Peribacillus sp. FSL E2-0218: one gene and its partner. The protein of the gene in region 1 interacts with the protein of each later gene in a pairwise test. Links are inferred from orthologs where the notes say so. Each region holds a gene or a part of one and is shown on either strand. Other genes may lie near its edges.

Region 1 (3,889 bases):
GGGATTTACCGTTGAGCTTGGTAAAGGAACCAACCCGCTTCCTATATCCCAGTTCGATGAAATTTATCAAAAGTCACTTGGGATCTTCTTGGCAGGCTTGTATATGTAAACGCTGAACATGCAAAAACGCTCTGCTCCCAGTCGATGGGGGAAGAGCTTTTTATCTTATCGATTATTGAGATAAAACGATGAGGGCTGCTGCAAAAAATAAGTAAAGGTACGCTTTACTTATCGATTGCAAAAATAAGTCGCTATTAAGCCTAAAAAATAACGGTCATCCGCCATTATTGGTCCAGGATATTGCAGCCCCTGAATGATAGGTACTCTAATCGTTTTGCGGTAAAGAAGTTTACCCTCTTTAGCGCCTGTATCGGCCCCGCCTACGCCAGATACTTTGACGGCCACGCATGCCATCCAACCTATATTCATTATAATAGAAAGCGCTTACATTTACAAAAATATTCGTAGTGCAAATTTCGACATTCCAAGCTTTCATTGAAGGAAAGCTTGAAGTCAGTTTACATTTCCATGAAATCCTGAAGCTTTTTCGTTAGCCCTCCCTTGCCGAATTTTATCGGTTTTGCCCGCCCTATCGTTTGTTCCGAATCAGATGCGTATTCGAGAAAGGCTAAAAGATTGATCCGCCGGTATAGAATATCGATGATGCCATAAGCATGGAACCAATTATCGATCGTATTGTAAACCCCTCTATTCAGGGCATATTGCTGCTGGCACCAATGGAAGAACATTCTGTCTGGAAGGTTAAGGTGCTCCATCTCTTCCAATCGGCCATGATTCTTCCGTTCTTTTTCAGGTAATTTGCAGCCCAGCCTTTCCTTTTGCATAGTGTCTGGCCCCCTTCTTTTTTTGAAAGCGAAAAGCCCCCTATTCAGGTGAATAGAGAGCCTCCAGTTAACTGGTCAGCGTATTTATTTTTCTTATAAGGAAAAGGATAAATCGATTAATCTTAGTTGTCAAGTTGGTATTGTAAATCCGTCACTTTTTAATTATTTGAGTCATATTTTCAGAGTGAGTTACTATAAATACGAATGAAAATTATATTTTTTATGTTATAGTTCGTATATAATTGGTTTGAAGGGGGAGAGGCTGAATGTATAAATCAAAAAAGATTCTATTATTGGGCTCAGGTGAATTGGGGAAAGAAATCCTGCTTGAGGCACAGCGTCTTGGGGTGGAGACAGTGGCAGTCGACCGTTATGAACATGCCCCTGCCATGCAGGTCGCCCACCGCAGCCATGTCATCAATATGCTGGATGCAGCACAGCTTCGGGGAGTCGTGGAAAAAGAACAGCCTGATTTGATCGTCCCGGAAATCGAAGCCATCGCTACTGCAGCATTGGTGGAATTGGAAGAAGAGGGCTTTCCCGTCATTCCGTCCGCGAGGGCAGCAAAATTAACGATGGACCGTGAAGGAATCAGGAGACTGGCTTCCGAATCCTTGAACATTCCGACTGCCGCCTACAAATTCGCTGATACATATGAAGAATTTGTCCAAGCTGCCAAAGAAATCGGCTTTCCGAATGTCATTAAACCGCTGATGAGCTCCTCTGGGAAAGGGCAAAGTGTGTGCCGCACGGAAGCTGACCTAAAAGAGTGCTGGAAAATCGCCATGGAAGGCGGCCGGGTTCAAAATGCGCGTGTGATCATTGAAGAATTCATCCATTTTGATTCGGAAATCACATTGCTGACAGTCCGAGCCGTAAACGGGACCCTGTATTGTGCGCCCATCGGCCATATTCAACAGGGCGGGGATTATATAGAATCGTGGCAGCCGCATGATATGACGGAAGCCCAGATAAACGAAGCGAAGCGGATTGCCCTAGCCATTACGGATGAACTTGGAGGATACGGATTATTCGGAGTCGAGCTTTTCCTTTCAGGGGATAAAGTCTATTTCAGCGAAGTATCTCCCCGTCCGCATGATACGGGACTGGTGACATTAGTGACACAGAATTTATCCGAGTTTGCCCTGCATGTTCGAGCGATCTTGGGATTCCCCATCCCGGAAATCCATTTGATCACCCCAGGCGCTAGCCGCCCATTAAAGGCGTCCGAGGAGTTGGCGGAATATTCGATCGTTGGTGTTGATAAAGCTTTGGCTTTACCGAATACGGAGGTGCGCCTCTTCGGAAAACCAGTCACCAAGATTGGGAGAAGGGTGGCCGTTGCCCTCTCATCCGCTGCTTCAATCGAAGCAGCGAGGGAGAATGCGGCCCGGGCTTTGGAATGCTTAACGGTGAAGAAGTAAGAGGGAAAGGCGCTCCTGTAATGGAGCGCTTTTTTTTATGGCATGAATTTATCACCTCACCTTTAGTGCTTGCTTCTTATTGTCCTCATCAGAATATGCTGCCGGTGTAATGAGCTTCGCCATTAAGCGCTGGATTTACTTTGTCTTCACATTAATCCTACCGTATTTTTACATCCCCTTGACACTGTGTTCATTTTTGCCCTTTATAGTTTAATTAAATATTCAAACATTAAAGGGAGGTCATTCATTTGAATCGTACATGGAGTAAAAAGGTTTTGCCGCTTACGCTGGCATCGGCACTGACAGTTGGAAGTTTAACTTGGTCTGCATCAGAATCTGCATCGGCAAGGGGCAAGTCGAATGAAGATCCGGAAATCAGGAATGTCATCTTCATGATAGGTGACGGGATGGGTGTTTCCTATACGTCCGCTTACCGGTATTTAAAAAATAACCCGAATACCATGGTGGCGGAACGGACAGAGTTCGATAAATACCTGGTTGGTCAGCAGATGACATATCCGGAAGATGCTGCCCAAAATATTACGGATTCAGCTTCGGCCGCAACGGCAATGTCTTCCGGCGTGAAGACTTATAATGCCGCGATTGCGGTGGATAATGATAAATCCGAAGTCAAAACCGTCCTCGAAGCAGCGAAGCAAAAAGGAAAAGCGACTGGATTGGTCGCCACCTCCGAAATCACTCATGCGACACCTGCATCATTTGGCGCTCATGATGAAAACCGGAAAAACATGAATTCGATTGCCGACGATTATTATAAAGAGCTGATCAAGGGCAAGCATAAAATCGACGTCCTCTTAGGCGGCGGAAAATCCAATTTTGTCCGCCCGGACATCAATTTGGCGAAGGCCTTCAAAAAAGACGGATATAGTTATGTGACGGATAAGAAACAAATGCTCAAGGATAAAAATGAGCAGGTGCTAGGTTTGTTCGCTTCCGAAGGACTCCCGAAAATGATCGATCGCCCAAGTGAAACGCCTTCCTTGAAAGACATGACCAATTCGGCGATTAAGCGTCTGGATAAAAATAAGAAGGGGTTCTTCCTGATGGTCGAGGGCAGCCAAGTCGATTGGGCTGGACATGATAATGACATCGTTGGCGCCATGAGTGAAATGGAGGACTTTGAAAAGGCATATAAAGCGGCGATAGAATTTGCGAAGAAAGACAAACATACCTTGGTAGTGGCAACGGCAGACCATTCAACAGGAGGATTCTCGATCGGTGCCAAAGGTATATATAACTGGTACGGTGAACCGATCAAGGCGGCCAAACGCACCCCGGACTTCATGGCGGATGCAATCGTAAAAGGGGCCGATGCTGAAAAGACTTTAAAGCAATTCATCAATCAAAAGAAATTGAAGCTAACGAGCGAGGAAATCAAGTCGGTAACAGATGCGGCCGAAACAAAAAATGTCACGAACATCGATAACGCCATAGAAGCAATTTTCGATAACCGGACGAATACAGCATGGACCACCGGAGGACATACGGGTGAAGATGTACCGGTCTATGCTTATGGACCTTATAAAGAACGTTTTGCCGGGCAGGTCGATAACACGGATCATGCCAAGATCATCTTTGAGCTATTAAAGAAACAGAAAT
Region 2 (3,769 bases), 1.4 Mb from region 1 along the record:
CCCTATTGCGAAGATCATCGTATACCCTGCGCTTGTCCAAGGGAATAATGCCGCTAAATCGATTGCAAAAGCGATCTCGATGGCTAATGCAAGGGCGGAGAGCGATGTGCTCATAGTCGGAAGGGGCGGCGGTTCGATCGAGGAGCTATGGGCTTTCAATGAAGAAATCGTGGCTGAATCGATCTATGATTCCGATATTCCGATCATTTCCGCTGTCGGACACGAAACTGATTTTACGATTGCTGACTTTGTCGCTGATATGCGTGCGCCGACACCGACCGGTGCCGCAGAGCTAGCGGTGCCGCATCTCAATGAAATACTGGAACGCCTGATGAACCGAAAGAATCGCTTGACCCGTTCGATTCGTGAGGCGGTGAATTTTGAACGCACCAAATTGACGAGGCTGGAGAGATCCTATGCTTTCCGTTATCCTCATAAAATGTATGAACAAAAGCTTGAACAGCTTGACAGGACGAAGGACAGGCTTTTGAAGACAAGTACCCGGTACTTCTTGAAAAAGAAGGATGGGCTAAACCAGTTGAACGATATTCTTAAGAAGCAGCATCCTGAACAAGCGGTAAAAAATGCTCAGGAAGAATTGCAGCAGCATGAAAAAAAATTGCGTCGGGCGATGGAAGCAATCTATCGGCATAAATCGCAGCAATTCGTCCATATGACGGCCACATTATCTGCCCTCAGCCCGTTGAAAATCATGGAGCGGGGCTATGGGTTGGTTTTTACTGGAGATGAGACGCTCGTGAAAAGCACGCAGCAGGTATCCATTGGGGAGAAGATAGCCGTTTCCATAAAGGATGGCACTCTTGAGTGTGAAATTAAAGATATTAAGGAGCGAATTGAACCATGACAAAAAAACAGGAAGCTACATTCGAAGAAGCGATGGAGAATCTGGAAAAAATTGTGGAACAGCTTGAAGAAGGAGATGTGCCCCTTGAAGAAGCCATTTCCATATATAAACAAGGTATGGACTTATCCAGGCTGTGTCATACGAAGCTTAAGGCGGTTGAAGATCAGCTGACCCAAATTTTACGGGAAGACGGGGAACTTGAAAACTTCGTTGTCCAGGAGGAAGAATAACATGAGTCCAACATCCTTCGATCTTTTTTCTAAAGAATACAAAGCAATAATCGAAACGGAAATCATTGAATACGTTAAAAAGCTTGAAGCTCCGGCTGTGGTGAAAGAGGCGATGGCCTATTCACTCGAAGCCGGCGGAAAAAGAATACGCCCTTTATTGGTTTTTGCAGTGTTGGGGGCATTCGGGAAAAACTTGAGAATGGGAATTCCGGCAGCGGCAGCGATTGAAATGATCCATACCTATTCTTTAATTCATGATGACCTTCCCGCGATGGATGATGATGATCTCCGCCGCGGAAAACCGACGAACCATAAAGTATTTGGTGAGGCCGTAGCCGTTCTTGCCGGTGATGCCTTACTTACATATAGCTTCCAATTGATCTCGGGTATGAACGATCCCGAGGTGACGGCCCAAATGAAACTGGACCTTGTAAGCGAAATCGCCAAGTCTGCCGGAGCAGAGGGGATGGTTGGCGGTCAAGTCGCCGATATGGAAGGGGAAGATAAGCAGTTGACCCTCAGGGAATTGGAGTATATCCATGAACATAAAACGGGCAAGCTGCTGACGGCAAGTGTTCTCTCCGGAGCCATATTATCAGGAGCGAATGGAGAGCAGCTTCAGCATTTACGTAACTTTGGCTATCACCTAGGGCTTGCTTTTCAGATACGGGATGATATTCTGGATATTGAAGGATCTGTTGAGTTGATTGGCAAGCCGGTTGGCAGTGATGAAGGAAACCATAAAAGCACATATCCTTCACTGCTTTCGCTCCAAGGGGCGAAGGAGAAGCTTGAACAGCATATTGGCCTTGCCCATGCCTCTTTAGCAAAAACGGCCCTGGAAACCGATTTGCTGAATGAGCTGACGGATTTAATAGCCACCCGAGATCATTGATTGTGGCTAAATTTGTTATCAATTAAGGTTTTATGGTATACTCATTGTGCAAAAATATGTGAAAAACAAGATCGCTTTTTAATGGAGTTACGTGATTAAATAGGTAATGAAGCCGCCGAAATCACCTGGGTGTTGGCGGCTATTTTTAACTTAAAACCAATTTTTCGGTCAAGTCTTCAATATATCCCTCTTGATGAGGATTTGTTTTGCTTCCAACCGAAAATGACAGAAAGTGAGTGGTCCTATTTGGATCTTCTATCTATAAAAGACCCTTCTTTTTTGAAGAAGATGAATAATGAAGAACTAGTCGAGTTAAGTGTGGATATTCGTAAATTCCTTGTAGAAAAACTATCGGTCACCGGCGGGCACATCGGCCCCAATTTAGGAGTCGTGGAATTGACCATTGCTTTGCATAAAGAGTTTGACAGTCCCAATGATAAAATCCTTTGGGATGTCGGACATCAATCATATGTCCACAAAATCCTGACAGGCAGGGCTGGGGAGTTCGATTCCTTAAAGAAATACAAAGGGCTGTGCGGCTTTCCGAAAATGATTGAAAGCCCCCATGATGTATGGGAAACCGGCCACAGTTCAACTTCCCTTTCGGCTGCCATGGGAATGGCTGCTGCCCGTGATATCAAGGGTGAAAAAAGTTTCATTTTACCTGTAATCGGTGATGGAGCCCTTACAGGCGGCATGGCACTTGAAGCCTTGAATCATATCGGGGACGAAAAAAAGGACATGATCGTCATTCTTAATGATAATGAAATGTCGATCGCCCCTAACGTTGGAGCATTGCACACCATATTGGGAAGATTGCGTACGGCAGGTAAATATAACTGGGCAAAAGATGAATTGGAGCTGCTATTGAAAAAAATTCCTGCCGTCGGAGGAAAGCTTGCAGCTACGGCCGAACGCTTGAAAGATAGCATGAAGTATTTATTGGTTTCAGGAATTTTCTTCGAAGAACTCGGTTTCACATACCTTGGCCCTGTAGATGGCCATAATTATGAAGAACTGCTGGAGAATTTAAGATATGCGAAGAAAACGAAGGGACCGGTCCTGCTGCATGTCATCACGAAAAAAGGCAAGGGCTATTCCCCAGCCGAATTGGACACTACAGGAAATTGGCATGGGACAGGCCCATACAAGATCGAAACAGGCGATTTCGTCAAATCCCCTACTAAAGGGCCTGCGTGGAGTGCGCTTGTGAGCGATACCGTCAGCAGGCTTGCCCGTGAAGACGAACGGATAGTCGCCATAACGCCTGCCATGCCTGTCGGTTCGAAATTGGTGGGATTTGCTCAAGAATTCCCTGAACGTTTCTATGATGTAGGGATTGCCGAGCAGCATGCTGCCACTTTTGCAGCTGGCTTGGCTACGCAAAACATGAAACCATTCCTGGCCATTTATTCGACCTTTCTCCAAAGGGCCTATGACCAAGTGGTCCATGATATCTGCCGCCAGAATTTGAACGTATTCATAGGCATCGATCGTGCCGGGTTGGTTGGCTCCGATGGGGAAACGCACCAAGGCGTTTTCGATATTGCTTTCTTACGGCACGTTCCGAATATGGTATTGATGATGCCTAAGGACGAAAACGAAGGTCAGCATATGGTCAATACGGCCATAAGCTATAATGATGGCCCCATCGCTATGCGTTTCCCGCGCGGAAATGGCTGGGGCGTTGCGATGGATAGCGAATTGAAGCAGATACCAATCGGATCATGGGAAGTTCTGAAAGAAGGAACGGATGCTGCCATCTTGACGTTCGGCACA

The links.
Region 2: the proteins of purT (region 1) and MHI53_RS15615 interact in binary tests that used the Escherichia coli proteins (3 or more experiments, as listed by UniProt). The link is inferred for Peribacillus sp. FSL E2-0218 from one-to-one orthologs.

The regions. Positions count from the first base shown.
Region 1 is NZ_CP150304.1:4,645,089-4,648,977, reverse strand. Bases 297-3,190 are described here. They hold purT (phosphoribosylglycinamide formyltransferase 2), read left to right. Parts: upstream 297-1,111; coding sequence 1,112-2,269; downstream 2,270-3,190. Other genes in these bases: MHI53_RS22490 (alkaline phosphatase), read left to right, coding at 2,518-3,190; MHI53_RS22500 (hypothetical protein), read right to left, coding at 519-845; MHI53_RS22505 (hypothetical protein), read right to left, coding at 297-405. Outside these bases: MHI53_RS22510 (M14 family metallopeptidase), read left to right, coding at 1-109; more of MHI53_RS22505, read right to left, coding at 229-296; more of MHI53_RS22490, read left to right, coding at 3,191-3,889. UniProt on the Escherichia coli protein: Involved in the de novo purine biosynthesis. Catalyzes the transfer of formate to 5-phospho-ribosyl-glycinamide (GAR), producing 5-phospho-ribosyl-N-formylglycinamide (FGAR). Formate is provided by PurU via hydrolysis of 10-formyl-tetrahydrofolate.
Region 2 is NZ_CP150304.1:3,251,384-3,255,152, reverse strand. The notes cover bases 270-3,043. They hold MHI53_RS15615 (polyprenyl synthetase family protein), read left to right. Parts: upstream 270-1,096; coding sequence 1,097-1,990; downstream 1,991-3,043. Other genes in these bases: dxs (1-deoxy-D-xylulose-5-phosphate synthase), read left to right, coding at 2,237-3,043; MHI53_RS15620 (exodeoxyribonuclease VII small subunit), read left to right, coding at 862-1,095; xseA (exodeoxyribonuclease VII large subunit), read left to right, coding at 270-865. Outside these bases: more of xseA, read left to right, coding at 1-269; more of dxs, read left to right, coding at 3,044-3,769.